Lentimicrobium sp. L6: one gene and its partner. The protein of the gene in region 1 interacts with the protein of each later gene in a pairwise test. Links are inferred from orthologs where the notes say so. Each region holds a gene or a part of one and is shown on either strand. Other genes may lie near its edges.

Region 1 (7,327 bases):
ATCGAATTACCAGATGACTGGTCATCCTTTCAAATAGATTTATCCGCTTATAATAACCAAGATGTATATATTGCTTTTCAGTGTCTTTCAGAAGATGCTTTTATTTTAATGCTCGACGATATTTTGGTCAGTACAGAGGCGTCTTCAGTTGGAAGTACACTCTCTGGAAAAGTAAGCGATGCTGTGGATGGTTCCGCTATCGAAGGTGCTTTGGTTCAAGTGGCAGGTCTTCAGGCTTATACCGATGCTTCTGGGAATTATAGCATTGCCAATGTACCTCCTGGCTCTTTAACAGCCAATTTTATGGGAACGCCTACCTCTGGTAGTAGCCCATTGAATGTTCAATTCACCGACTTATCCACTAGTAATACTCAATTGGTTAGTTGTTCGGCTACCGACTATATCACTTACCAGAATACTCAGGTTTCTATTCCTGAAAATCAAGAGGTGCAATTAGATATTTCACTTTCTCCCGTTTTATCTGGGCAAGAGATGCGTTTTATTGTCAATTGGGGCGCCAATCCAAGTGATTTAGATTCTCATGTTAGAACTCCAGAAATTGAAGGTTCAGCTCATCATATCTATTATTCTAACAAAGGCTCGGCAACTTCTGCACCTTGGGTGGCTTTAGATCATGATGTAACTAGTGGTTATGGACCTGAAACCACAACTATTTATCAGTTTTTTAATGGGGTTTATCATTTCTATATTTATAAATACGCTGGAACAGGTGAGATTACCACATCCGATGCTGTGGTTCAGATTTATAATCAGAATGGGTTGATTTACACCCTACAAGCACCAACTACAGGTGTTGGAAGATTTTGGTATGTTGGTACTATTGATGGAGCTTCACAGAGTTTGAATATTATCAACACCATACAAGAAACTGAACCAGGTACTGGAAAACGTAATGTGGATTATCCAGAGAAAAAAGAGCAAAGAAAAGCCATTACTTCTTGGAATTGGAATTTTGGCGATGGACAATCCTCCTCTGAGCAAAGCCCCTCTCATATATATACTTCTGGAGGATATTATAATGTATCTCTGACAGTAAGCGACGGTGTATCTAATCATACTACCACAGAAGAAAATTATATTTATGTTGAAGGTTCTCAAGGTGAAGCTACTTTATCAGGAATGGTAAGTGATGCCATTGATGGAACTGCCATTGCTGGTGCTTTAGTTGAAGTGGGCGGTTTATCGGCCTATACCGATGCCAATGGTAATTATTCCATAGCCAATGTTCCGGAAGGTTCTTTAACTGCGAATTTTATGGCGACCCCTCCTCAGGGCGTTGGACCATTAAATGTTCAGTTTAGCGACTTGTCAACCAGTAATACTCAATTGGTCACTTGTTCGGCTGCCGATTATCTGACCTATAATAATAACCAAGTAATTATTCCTGCAGATGGTACTGTAGAATTAAACATATCTCTTTCTCCGGTATTAACAGGAAACGAAATGCGTTTTGTGGTGAACTGGGGAGCCAATCCAAGAGATTTAGATTCTCATTTAAGAACTCCAGAGATAGATGGATATAGCCATCATATTTACTATTCCAATAAAGGAAATGCAACAGATATTCCATTTGCAGCTCTAGATCATGATGTAACTTCTGGCTATGGTCCTGAAACCACAACTATTTATCAGTTTTATAATGGAGTTTACCATTTTTACATTTATAAATTTGCTGGTGACGGAGAAATAACAAGTTCTGATGCTGTAGTGCAAATTTACAATCAGAATGGATTGATTTATACCTTACAAGCTCCAACAACAGGTGTTGGTAGATTTTGGTATGTAGGTACCATAGATGGTGGTTCCCAAGGTTTAAATATTATTAATGTTATACAAGAAACCGAGCCAGGTACTGGTAAATCTATTCCTGATTATCCAACAAAAATAGAGCAAGAAACAAAAGCCATTCAGGGTATTACATCATGGTCTTGGGATTTTGGTGATGGACAAACCAGTACTTTACAGAATCCAAGTCATACCTTTACTAATAATGGTGAATTCACGGTTTCCTTAACAGTGAGCGATGGGGTGGGAATGCATACCGAAACCAAAAGCAATTATGTAAAGGTTGGACCTTATTATGGAATTGAAGAGATAAAGGAGGAAGAAATTCAAATCTATCCAAATCCAGGAAGCCGTAATATTCAGTTTGCATCAGATTATATCATTGAGCATATTGAGGTGATAGATACCAAAGGGCATCAGGTGATGAGTCAAGCTATCAATGATAGAAGCATTAATCTTGATATTTCTCAGCTTAGCACCGGAATATATTTTGTGAAGATCTTGGTAGAAGATCAAATCATTACTAAAAAGATGATGGTGAAATAGATTATCAAAAATTTAATCAGAAGCCCATTGAAAGAAATCATTCTTTTGATGGGCTTTTTTTATCGTCAAGAAACAAAGCTATTAAATGCAAAAAAAGCTTAACATTTCTGTTAAGCTTTTCATTGTAGCGGGAGCAGGATTCGAACCTACGACCTTTGGGTTATGAGCCCAACGAGCTACCTCTGCTCCATCCCGCACTGTTGTTGTTTTGAGACTGCAAATATACAAGAAAAAACCATTCTGCAAAGACTAGGAAGCATATTGTTTTAGGTTTTGTGCTTTTGCTAAGCTTTATTTGCTACAACATTCTAGTTGTCAGCGCTAATGAAAAACAAATCTTTTTAAAGAATTATTTAATTTTCCAATTAACAGGCTCTTTTCCCATTGATTTGAGTAGTTCATTGGTCTTAGAAAAGTGTTTACAACCTAAAAAACCTCTGTATGCAGACAATGGAGAGGGGTGAACACTGGTCAAAATGTGATGTTTTTCTTGGTCTATGAGTTTTGACTTGGCAATGGCAAAATTACCCCAAAGCAGAAAAATTAATCCTTCTCTTTGTTCAGAGAGTCTTTTTATAATGGTATCGGTAAATTCTTCCCAGCCTTTTTTTTGATGAGAACCAGCTTGTCCTGCTCTTACAGTTAAAGTCGCATTAATCAAAAGTACACCTTGTTTTGCCCAAGGAGTCAAATCGCCCGATTGAGGTATCGGAAAACCAAAATCATCCCTTATCTCTTTAAATATGTTCTTTAAGGATGGTGGATGAGGAATCCCATCTTTAACAGAAAAGCACATGCCGTTGGCTTGATCTGGGCCATGATAAGGATCCTGACCTAGGATAATCACATTGGTTTTGCTAAATGGAGTTTCATTAAAGGCAGAGAATATCTCTTTTCCTGGAGGAAATATTTGATATTTTTTTTTCTCTTCTATTAAAAAGACTCTTAGTTTTCTGAAATATTCTGATTCAAACTGATCTTCTAGAACTTCAAACCATTCAGGATGGATATCTACTTGGGTGGATGACATATCTCTTGTTTTTTTTGAGCATGTAAATTTAGAAACAATTAAATAATTCCTTGTAATATTTTCCTAAAAATGTATTGAGCTTGATTTGTTTTGGAAAAAATGCCTATTTTAGCGGAAAATCAAGAATTGAACAAATTATAATTATAATGAAAAGAATAGCCATATTATTAGTCAGTATTTTTGTTTTGAGTTTAGTGATGTCTTCTTGTGTTTCTAGTAAGAAATGCCCTGCATACGGAGAGTCATACCAATATCAAAGAGACAGACGCTAATTATTCTTCTTATATATTAATTTAGATCAGATTTGGAATCCCAAGTCTGATACTTTTATTTACCTACATGAATATTTCTTTATTTTTAGCCCAATATTTACAGTTTCGATTAAAATCTGCCAAGGAGTTGGAATTATATTTGGTTGATCAGGTCAATAGTGCTTCCTACGATATCATTATTAAAGATTCTGGTGATAAAATTGAAGACAAGACTCTAGAAGAGTCTGAAAAAATAATTAAGGTCCTAAATCTTCAAAACCCTCATAAAAATCATATATATTATCATAAAGGTTATAATAACCTCAACATGGAATTGAAACTAGATTCTGGATTGATTCCGGATTTAGGTAATTTTCATTCCTTATTGGCTATGATAATCTTGGATCATCCTCATTGTAATATTGTATTTTCGTATATGAGTCCACGAGGGGAGTATGTTTTAAACTCCGATGCTATCCACCAGAACTTCAGTAAAGAGGAATTGCAATCCAAAGAATTATTGACCTATATTAATGAGTTATTGAAGGGGCATTTTGACGATATTATCTTTACCAAGCCATAATCGTGCCCCATGCTCTAAGTGAATTTATTGGTTAGAAAAAAAATATGTATCTTTATAGTCTAAACAAGCTAGGTTTGTGTTTGTAATGTGCTTGCAATCAATGAGATTAATTTAGAAACCAAAATCAGCAAAATACTGATGATACACCTACTGAATTGATCATAATTTTGCCCAGTAATCATTCAAACAACTAAAAAACATAATAAAATGGATTTACAACAATTTATGCATAATCTGGAGGCTAAACACCCCGGTGAGAAAGAATATCTTCAGGCAGTTCAGGAAGTTTTAGAATCATTAGAAGATGTATTAAAAGCTAATCCACAATTTGAGGCAGCTGGAATACTTGAAAGACTTGTTGAACCTGATCGTATCTTTACTTTTAAAGTGCCATGGGTTGATGATAGTGGTAAAGTTCATGTAAACTTAGGTTATAGAGTGCAGTTTAATAATGCAATCGGTCCATATAAAGGTGGTTTGCGTTTCCACCCAAGTGTTAACTTAAGTATTTTAAAATTCTTAGGATTCGAGCAAATCTTCAAAAATGCTCTTACAACATTACCTATGGGTGGTGGTAAAGGTGGTTCTGATTTCAATCCTAAAGGAAAATCTGATGCAGAAGTAATGCGTTTTAGCCAAGCCTTTATGTTAGAGTTGTGGCATGCCATTGGTCCTAATACTGACGTTCCTGCTGGTGATATAGGAGTTGGAGGAAGAGAAATTGGATTCCTTTATGGTATGTATAAGAAATTGGCGAGAGAGCATACTGGTGTTTTAACTGGTAAGGGTATCAATTGGGGTGGTTCTTTGGTTCGTCCTGAAGCTACTGGTTTTGGTGCAGTATATTTCGCAAAAGAAATGTTAGCTACTAAAGGTGAGACTTTCGAAGGAAAAACGGTTGCCGTTTCTGGTTTCGGTAACGTTGCTTGGGGTGCCATCACAAAGATTACTGAATTAGGTGGAAAAGCAGTGACTATTTCTGGCCCTGATGGATTTATTTATGACCCAACTGGTATTACAGGTGATAAAATAGAATATTTATTAGAGCTTAGAGCTACTAATATGGATATCGTTTCTCCTTATGCTGAAGAATTCCCAGAAGCTGAATTCCATGCTGGTAAAAAGCCTTGGGAAATTAAAGTAGATGTGGCTATGCCTTGTGCTACTCAAAATGAGATGAATGATGATGATGCTAAGAAATTAGTTGAGAACGGTGTGATATGTGTTGCGGAAGGTGCTAACATGCCTTGTACTCCAGAAGCTGTTGAAGCACTTCAAGACGCTAAGAAGTTATTCGGTCCTGGTAAAGCAGTTAACGCTGGTGGTGTTGCTACTTCAGGTTTAGAAATGACTCAAAACTCTATGAAAATAAACTGGACTGCTGAAGAGGTAGATGCTAAACTTCACCAAATTATGATTGATATTCATAATGCTTGTCAGACATATGGTACTCAGGAAGATGGTTATGTAGACTATGTTAAAGGAGCTAATATTGCTGGTTTCTTAAAAGTTGCTAATTCTATGATGGATCAAGGTATCGTATAGATATAATATATTAAATACAAAGAGCTGCTTCGATTCATTTCGGAGTAGCTTTTTTTATGCTTGCTATTTTCGCCTAGTTTTTGTAAATTAGTGATGCTTTTTGCGAACAAATATTATAGAACTAAATATTGATGACCTTAACCACGCTCACGAGCTATTTGTTGACGACAACGAATTCTTGCTTGAATTCCATGGCTGCAATTATTAAGTTTGATAATATCTTAAAAATCATTATGCTATGAAAAATCGAAATTACATGAAAATATTAGGAGTATTGCTGGTCGGAATGCTAGCATTTAGCTCCTGTGAAAAGAAATTAGATCAAACTGAAAATAATCAAGAAGCGATAGATCCGGTTGATGTTACCATGGATAACCTCGAAGCTGCTCCGGCTTTTGACTGGGAGAATACTCAGGACGCTCAAGTTGTTATTTATACAAAAGACAATGCTGGCCATCCTGTGCCTAATGTAAAAGTGAGTGTTAAAACTGGTTTTGAAGAAGATGGAGGCCAGTTTATTATTAGTGGTCAAACCAATGAAAGTGGCGTGCTGGAATTAGACTATAATTTTGAAGCTGATGTGGAGGAATTAGTATTGTCAACAGATTATTTAGGTTTCGTTCCTGAAGTTTTGGTTCCTATTTCTAATGGGCTACTCAGTTTTACTTTTGGGGGAGAACGAGAAAGTTTCTTAGCTCAAGATTTTGGTGAGGCTCCATTTAAGAAAAGTATTGAAAGTGCTTTAAAGAGTGGCTTAAATACCAATATTACCATTAATTACCTTGGAACTTATGATTCGGAAGGTGTTCCAGATTATCTAGAAGCAGAAGGAGATTATCTTTCACCAGAATTTTTAAGTGATATTAACGACGCATTGCCTGAAATTTCAGTACCTATTTATCATCCTGAGTATTTATTGGGTGTAAATGAGCATAATTTAGTGATTCTTGATGAGGCTGATGTTTGGGTAACATTCGTATCAGAAGGGGCTGGATATCGTAATGTCCTGGCTTTCTATACCTATGATAGGGACTTTCCTCCTCAAAGTGCAGATGATATAACCGAATGTACAGTAATATTCCCAAATTCTTCCTTTGCAGGTTCTGGAGGAGGCTTATATCCTGGTGATAAAGTGAAAATTGGAACATTTCCTGAGAATACTGTTGTGGGATGGGTATTATTGAGAAATGGTTGGAGTTCCAGCAGTCAACAGGTAACAGAGGGCTTAGGATTGGTTTATTCAAATCAAGAAGCTAACCCTGAACCAAATGATGATGATAAACAACATTGTATCTTATTATATGATGCCGATAGGGAATTATTCGTCATTGGTTTCGAAGATTTGATTCGCCCCGGTGGTGATAATGACTTTAATGATGCGGTTTTCTATGCAACAGCCAATCCTATAGAAAATGTGGAAATGGAAAATGTTCAACCTGCATATCCTGACCCAATCGATACCGATGGTGATGGTATTTATGATGGTTTTGACGATTATCCTGAAGATCCAGACTTGGCATTCAATAATTATTATGCCAGTAGTGGGCTTTATGGAACTTTAGCCTT
Region 2 (7,242 bases), on another replicon or contig:
TGTTTTTTATAATAAACATTCCAGTCTCAGTAGGTTGGGCATCGGGATAGTTTTTACTTAAATATAAGGCTAAATCAGCCAATTCAAGACCTTTCCTTTGTTCTAATTCTTCTTGCCTTTTAGCTTCTAATTCTTCGGCAGAAACAATATCTTCAATATTTACCCAGAAATACAAATCATTATTTTCTTTAAACATCTCTGGAACCTCAGGGGTTCTAGCAGTTTTAAGAAAGAACGAATCAGCTTTAATAATAAAAATGGCACTATCACCATTGGCTAATAAAGACAAACCTTCATTAATATCACCTTTATATAAAGGTTCAGTTACAGGTAAGTCGAATGTTTCGTTAGCTTCCTTAGCATCAAATATTAATGAATCTAAAGAACCATAGCTCATGGTTAACCTATAGAACATACCACTATCAGCAGTCACTGCTTTCGCATTATCATCATGAGAAATGACTTGATAATAAACCCCATTTTCATTTTTCTTAAAGCCTGGATGACTATTATCGCAAGAAGTCATGATTAAGGCAGCTACAGCCAATACTAATATGGCTTGAATTAGTTTTAATTTCATTTATTTTAATTTTAATTATTTATTATTAGCGATTGATTATTTAATATCTATAAGCTTCACATCAAAAAGAAGAGTAGTGTATGGAGGAATTTCGCCTCTACCTTCACCGTAACCTAAATAGGAAGGAATAATAAAAGTAGCTTCCTCTCCTTTTCTCATCATTGAAATGCCTTCGTCCCAACCATTAATGACTTGCCCGTAGCCTATTTTAAACTCAATAGGCTTACCTCTCGATACAGATGAATCAAAAACACGACCATCAAGAAACTTACCCGTATAATGAACTTTCACCGTTTGCCCTGCTCTTGGTTTTTTCCCAGTACTAGATTTAGTTGGAAGGAAATACAAACCTGTAGATGTAGGTTCTTGAGAAATATTATTATCCTTTATGTATTTTTCTATCGTTTTTGCTTCGGCATCTCTGGCTTGCTCACGTTTTTTAGCCTCTTGCATTTCTAATTGCTCCAGCGTTTGAATATCATGAAGCTTTACATGAAAAACGACTTTGCTTTCTTCAGTTACAAATTTAGGCAACTGTGTAAGTTTAGCATTCATCATTAAAAAACTATCAGCTCTTATTACAAAAGTTGCACTATCACCAATTCCCATTAAAGATAAAGCTTCATTAATATCACCAGCAAAAACAGGTTCTTCCAATCTCATTGGAAAAGTTTGTCCTTGAGCATCAAATAATAAAGAATCTTCATTAGTGAAATAAGTCATTTCAACTGTTAGATAATCACCTGACTTTGCTTTTGTAGACCCCTTATCCTCATGAATTTTATACAATAAACCACTATCGGCTTTATCGTAACTCGCATATTCTCCTCTATTACACGAGAAAAACACCAATGTTACAATTGTAAACAACCCAATAATTCTTCTTTCCATTTTCAATATCATTTTAAATTAACTAACTCTAAATCATATATGATGGTAGCTTTTTCTGGGATTTTATTCAAATCACCAAGCAATCCAAAAGCAAGATGCGAAGGTATAATAATTCTTGCACGGTCACCCACATGGAGTAATAATATACCTTCTTCTAAACCACTTTCTACCCTACCTTTTCCTATTAGAAACTCTTTTACCCCCTTTTCTTCAGAACGATAAATCGTTTTCCCATTTAATAAGCTAATGGAGAAATTCAATACCGCAACTTTCCCTTTCTCGGCCTGAACTCCTCTCCCTTTTTTATAGATCTCATAAAACAAACCAGAGCCTGTTTCTGTCATTTTGTATTGATGACGAGCGATATAATCTATAATATTCTGTTCTTCAGCTTTTACCAAAAACTGATTGGTTTTAACTAATTTGTCTTTAATAACTTTATTCGATAATCTATTTTTTGGTTTTTGATCGTTCTCATGGTTTTGGCAAGAAACCAAAGATAAAAGTATAATAAATATAAAGAAGGAAACTTTCATCTCTTATTTATTCTTAGGGTTCATAATGAGAGCGGACATCTTTGTTTTTAGTTTTTCTATGGTTTCATCCATAGTTAATTTAGAATTCCCTCCAGCAGCGTTTAAATGCCCTCCTCCATCAAAGTGATTTCTAGCTATCCCATTGATAGCAAAATCACCCTTAGATCTGAATGAAAGACGTATTTTATCATTTCGGTGAGTTAATAAAATTGCTGCTTTCACTCCCTCAATAGATAAAGCATAATTGACTATACCTTCAGTATCACCCGATTGAAAGTGATATTTTTCCAATTCCTCCTTATGTAAACTGATATAGGCCCATTCTTCTTCCTTAATAACTACCAATTTTTCTGATAAAGCATAGCCTAGTAGTTTTAATCTATTAAGAGTATTATTACTATAAACTTTCTCATGAATACTCTTATCATCAATACCTGCTTTAACCAATTGGGCAGCTATAAGGTAGGGTGACTCGTCTACCATTCCATAGCTAAAAGAGCCTGTATCAGTAATTAAACCAACATATAAACAGGTAGCTGCTTCTTGGTTAAGTAGGCTTCCATTTGACATTTCTTGAGTTAGATAAAAGGCGAGTTGAGCTGTTGAACAAGCTGATACATCACTAACATAGGCTTTAAAACCAGATTCAGGACTCGGGTGATGATCAATCATTATGTGATGCGCTTGATTAGCATTTTTAAGAGCTAAACTCATTTCATCTCCCGTTCTATGTATAGCATTATAGTCCACATGAAGAATGACATCGGCATTATTAATTATACGATCTGCTTTTGCTTTATCCTCTTGATATATACAAACTTCTTTATAGCTTGGCATCCAATTTAAAAAAGTTGGTGAAGGATCAGGTGAGATAATCTGACTTTCAATTCCTATGGTTTTGAAGAAATGATAGAGGCCTAAGCAAGAGCCAAGTGTATCACCATCAGGATTAGAATGGGTACTAAGCACTAATTTTTTTGCTTTTTTTACATAAAGCTCTAATCCTTTATAGTCTTTGGTATTCAATATGTTATGGTTTTTAATTATCTATTTAACGCAAAATTAAAGTTTTTTAGCACAAAAAATCTGTACACTCTATTATAAATTATAATTTTGCAGCTTAATTAACAATAATTAAGACTATGACAAGTAACAAAACCTTTACAATGATTAAACCTACAGCATATAAGAATAATTGCTCTGGTAAAATCATCCAAAAAATTTATGAAGGCGGTTTTCATATTTCTGCCTTAAAAGTAACTAAATTATCAAAAGAAGATGCTCAGGAATTCTATGCTATCCATAAAGATAGGCCATTTTTTGACGGGCTAGTAGAATTTATGTCATCGGGACCGATTATCGCAGCTATTTTAGAAAAAGAAAATGCTGTTGAGGATTATAGAACACTTATTGGTGCTACGAATCCAGCAGAGGCTACTGAAGGGACCATTAGAAAAATGTGTGGAACCAGTATTGGAGAAAATGCGGTTCATGGCTCTGATAGTGATGATAATGCTGAAATAGAGTCTAAATTCTTCTTTTCAGGAAGAGAAAGATTCTAAAAAGAATATAAAGGGCAATTTTAAGGAAGCGGACCATGTGTCCGCTTTTTTTATCTCTAAATTGAATGAAATATTTTAAAGCTATCGTCTTCATAAATAGCTATGAGCTGTACCATTTTCTTAGTGGAGGACTGTTGAATTAAGCTATTAACCATGACTTTATTTACATTACTCTGATTGGTATCTACCGTTTCTTTTTGTTCTGGTATAACTCCAGTAACTTTTCTTTTCTCGTAAGGCTCTTTTATTTCCTCCTTTAAGTTCTGAACAGGAGATTCAATTGGCTTTTCCTTCTTCTTTTCTTTTTGTGTTGAATCCTCCAATTTAAAATCTTCCTGCTTAAAATCCTCTAGGAATAAGGAAGGATTTTGAAGATTTGATTTTAGCATTTCACCATGCCCCACTAATAGCCATGATTCATTAATCTCAGGATATGATTCCAATATCTTTAAAACAAAATCGAGTGAAGGTTTATTCCTACCCGATAGGATATGCGAAATACCTGAACGTTGCACTCCAATACTTAAAGCCAATTGAGCAGGACTTAAATTCTTCACGGACAATAATAATTTTATTCTTTCTATCATGTTACAAATGTATACTCTCGCTATTTGATTACAATATTAAACTCATAAGTGCATCAACAAAAGTAATTATAATTGATTTACAATTGTAAATATTTTAAAAATACAATGAAATTAAATATAAGCTACAACCTTGTTCGCTTATAGCCTTCTCTAATAGTATAAATAAAGCTTTTCAATAGATATACTATAATAATGGTGATACCTGACAAATATTTAAACTTTAACTATAAATAACTAATGTAAATATCAGGAATACTGTATCATAAACGGTGATAAATATTTATTCAGTCCTATTTTGAGCTTTTTACTTAGCTAAACAATAATTTCGTGAAAATACTGGATAATACAGTGCGTTACATCTGTATCGCTCCCTAATCATATCTTGTAGCTTACATATGTAAACACAAAAAAGCCGATAAGGTTTCCCCTATCGGCTTTTTTATAGTATAGTTTTTTATTCCTAGTTCAGTACAATTCTTGTTCCCGAATCAGGTTTTCCAAGTTCGTTAGCAGTGGTAATAATACAACGTTTTCCACCATTCTCTACAAATTCAACAGCTGCTCTAACTTTTGGAGCCATGCTACCTTCAGCAAAATGGCCTTCTGCCAAATACTGCTTGGCTTGTTTTACAGTAATTCTATCAAGAGCTTTTTGTTCAGGAGTATTAAAATTAATATAAACCTGAGGAATATCTGTTAGAATATAAAATTCGTCAGCTCTAATTTGAGCAGCAAGCATACTACAAGCTAAATCTTTATCGATAACAGCATCAATACCTTCTAACTTTTGGCGTTCAGCATAGAAGACAGGAATTCCTCCCCCACCAACAGCAACAACAATCTGACCATCCCTTGCCAATTTCTCAATAGACTTCCTATTGTTAATGCGCACTGGACGAGGGGAAGCTACAACTTTTCGCCATCCACGACCTCTTGGATCTTCATGGAATTGAGAACCATTTTCCTTATTAATCTTTTCTGATTCTTCTTTTGTATAATAAGGACCAATAGGTTTGGTTGGATTCTGAAAAGCTTGGTCATCTTTATCTACCAATACTTGGGTTATAATTGTAATGATGTCGCGTTCTAAATCTTCTTTATACAACACGTTTCTCATTTGCTGCTCTATCATATATCCAATAGAACCTTGTGTTTCAGCAACAGCAACATCTATAGGCAATTTAGGTACACCGAAAACTTTCTCACCACCTTCGTGTTGTAGTAATACATTACCAACTTGAGGTCCATTTCCGTGGCCAATAACGATATCGTAACCGGCTTTAATCAAATCAACCAAATGAGAACAAGTCTCATAAACATTACTTTCTTGCTCTGAAATGGTACCTTTCTGACCACTTCTGAGAAGTGCGTTGCCTCCAAAGGCAATAACAGCTAATTTGTTCATATTTAAATTCTTAAATGTTATATTATATTCTTATAGAAAAAGAGAGCGAATATATAAAAATTTAATAGCAAGCAATGCTTTAGGCCTATAATTGAGTGTTTTTACTAGTATATTAATAGTTATTCTATTTTTATGAAAGCTAAACCATTGTTTTTCTGCAACTTATTACTTATGTTTGTTAAGCAAAAACACATTTAAATATGAAAAAAAAGCTAAATGCCAAGACCATAGGCCTTTTATTAGGTCCCATTTTGGCGATTATTGTTTTATTTTTCGACCTAGATCCTGAAAACAGAGTCGTAACCTATACCCTTTCAGTTGCTGTTTTAATGGCTGTTTGGTGGATTACACAGGCTGTTCCGATTTCTGTAACTAGCCTTTTGCCAGTGGGATTATTTCCTCTCTTTGGTATTATGAATGGGAAAACAGTTTCTTCGACCTATTTTAATCATGTCATCTTTTTATTTATTGGTGGTTTTTTGGTGGCTTTGGCCATGGAGAAATGGAATTTACATAAACGAATAGCATTAAAAATACTGATGAAAGTGGGAAATAAACCAGCGAATATCTTATTTGGTTTTATGCTTGCCACTGCTTTTTTAAGTATGTGGATGTCGAACACAGCTACTAGCATGATGATGATTCCTATTGTATTATCTGTTATTCATGGATTGAAATTAGATAAATTAAAAGGTAAATTTCAGATTGCCTTATTACTTGGAATAGCCTATTCTGCTAGTATTGGTGGCATTGCTACATTGGTGGGTACTCCTCCAAATCTATCCTTCAGTAGAATATATAATATTATATTTCCACTAGCTCCAGAAATCAACTTCATCTCATGGTTTATATTTGCCTTACCCCTAACTATTGTTCTTTTTATCATCATCTTTTTTTGGCTATTGTATTTATACCATCCTGGTAAGGATTGGAATAATACTTCCAAAGAAGTATTTAAAACAGAATATAAAAAGTTAGGGAAATCGAGTTTTGAAGAAAAAGTAGTTTTTACCATTTTTGTAAGCATGGCCTTATTATGGATTACCCATAGTGGTATCAATTTGGGAGGATTCAGCATACCGGGTTGGAGTGAATTATTTCCCGAACCTTCTTTTATTAATGACGGAACCATAGCCATATTATTGTCGAGTACACTTTTTCTTATTCCGACTAAAAAAGGACAGCATAGAATATTAGAGAGCGATGTAATAGCTAAACTTCCTTGGAGAATTGTACTTTTATTTGGTGGAGGCTTTGCTTTAGCTAGTGGGTTTACAGAATCAGGATTATCCATGTGGTTTGGAGAATCATTAAGCTGGGTCAGTTCCTATCCTCCACTATTTGTGGTTATTATCATCACATTACTCATGTCTTTTTTAACAGAACTAACTTCGAATACTGCTACTACTGAGATGCTATTACCCATATTAGCAGGCTTGGCCGTGAGTATCCAAATCAATCCTCTATTGTTTATGTTGCCTGCTACATTAGCTGCATCACTAGCCTTTATGCTACCAGTTGCCACGCCACCAAATGCCATTGTCTTTGGAACAAATAGAATTCAGATAAAGGATATGATTAGAACAGGTTTCTTAATTAATATTATTGCTGTGATTATTGTGAGTTTATGGGTTTACTTCTTCGGCTCTTTTGCGTTTAGTCAGGATATGTTGAATTTTCC

What was found. The genes of interacting proteins can lie anywhere in the genome.
Region 2: the proteins of ung (region 1) and HNS38_RS03425 interact in binary tests that used the Escherichia coli proteins (3 or more experiments, as listed by UniProt). The link is inferred for Lentimicrobium sp. L6 from one-to-one orthologs.

What each region holds. Positions count from the first base shown.
Region 1 is NZ_JABKCA010000082.1:13,933-21,259, reverse strand. What follows is about bases 1,543-4,462. They hold ung (uracil-DNA glycosylase), read right to left. Parts: upstream 3,383-4,462; coding sequence 2,702-3,382; downstream 1,543-2,701. Other genes in these bases: gdhA (NADP-specific glutamate dehydrogenase), read left to right, coding at 4,424-4,462; HNS38_RS17150 (hypothetical protein), read left to right, coding at 3,722-4,216; HNS38_RS20845 (hypothetical protein), read left to right, coding at 3,529-3,654; HNS38_RS17165 (PKD domain-containing protein), read left to right, coding at 1,543-2,352. Outside these bases: more of HNS38_RS17165, read left to right, coding at 1-1,542; more of gdhA, read left to right, coding at 4,463-5,761; HNS38_RS17140 (LruC domain-containing protein), read left to right, coding at 6,018-7,327. UniProt on the Escherichia coli protein: Excises uracil residues from the DNA which can arise as a result of misincorporation of dUMP residues by DNA polymerase or due to deamination of cytosine.
Region 2 is NZ_JABKCA010000008.1:67,991-75,232, forward strand. The notes cover bases 2,143-4,859. They hold HNS38_RS03425 (nucleoside-diphosphate kinase), read left to right. Parts: upstream 2,143-3,149; coding sequence 3,150-3,569; downstream 3,570-4,859. Other genes in these bases: HNS38_RS03420 (bifunctional oligoribonuclease/PAP phosphatase NrnA), read right to left, coding at 2,143-3,033; HNS38_RS03430 (helix-turn-helix transcriptional regulator), read right to left, coding at 3,626-4,156; arcC (carbamate kinase), read right to left, coding at 4,617-4,859. In the rest of the region: HNS38_RS03405 (FKBP-type peptidyl-prolyl cis-trans isomerase), read right to left, coding at 1-580; HNS38_RS03410 (FKBP-type peptidyl-prolyl cis-trans isomerase), read right to left, coding at 617-1,471; HNS38_RS03415 (FKBP-type peptidyl-prolyl cis-trans isomerase), read right to left, coding at 1,480-2,007; more of HNS38_RS03420, read right to left, coding at 2,011-2,142; more of arcC, read right to left, coding at 4,860-5,561; HNS38_RS03440 (DASS family sodium-coupled anion symporter), read left to right, coding at 5,762-7,242. UniProt on the Escherichia coli protein: Major role in the synthesis of nucleoside triphosphates other than ATP. The ATP gamma phosphate is transferred to the NDP beta phosphate via a ping-pong mechanism, using a phosphorylated active-site intermediate.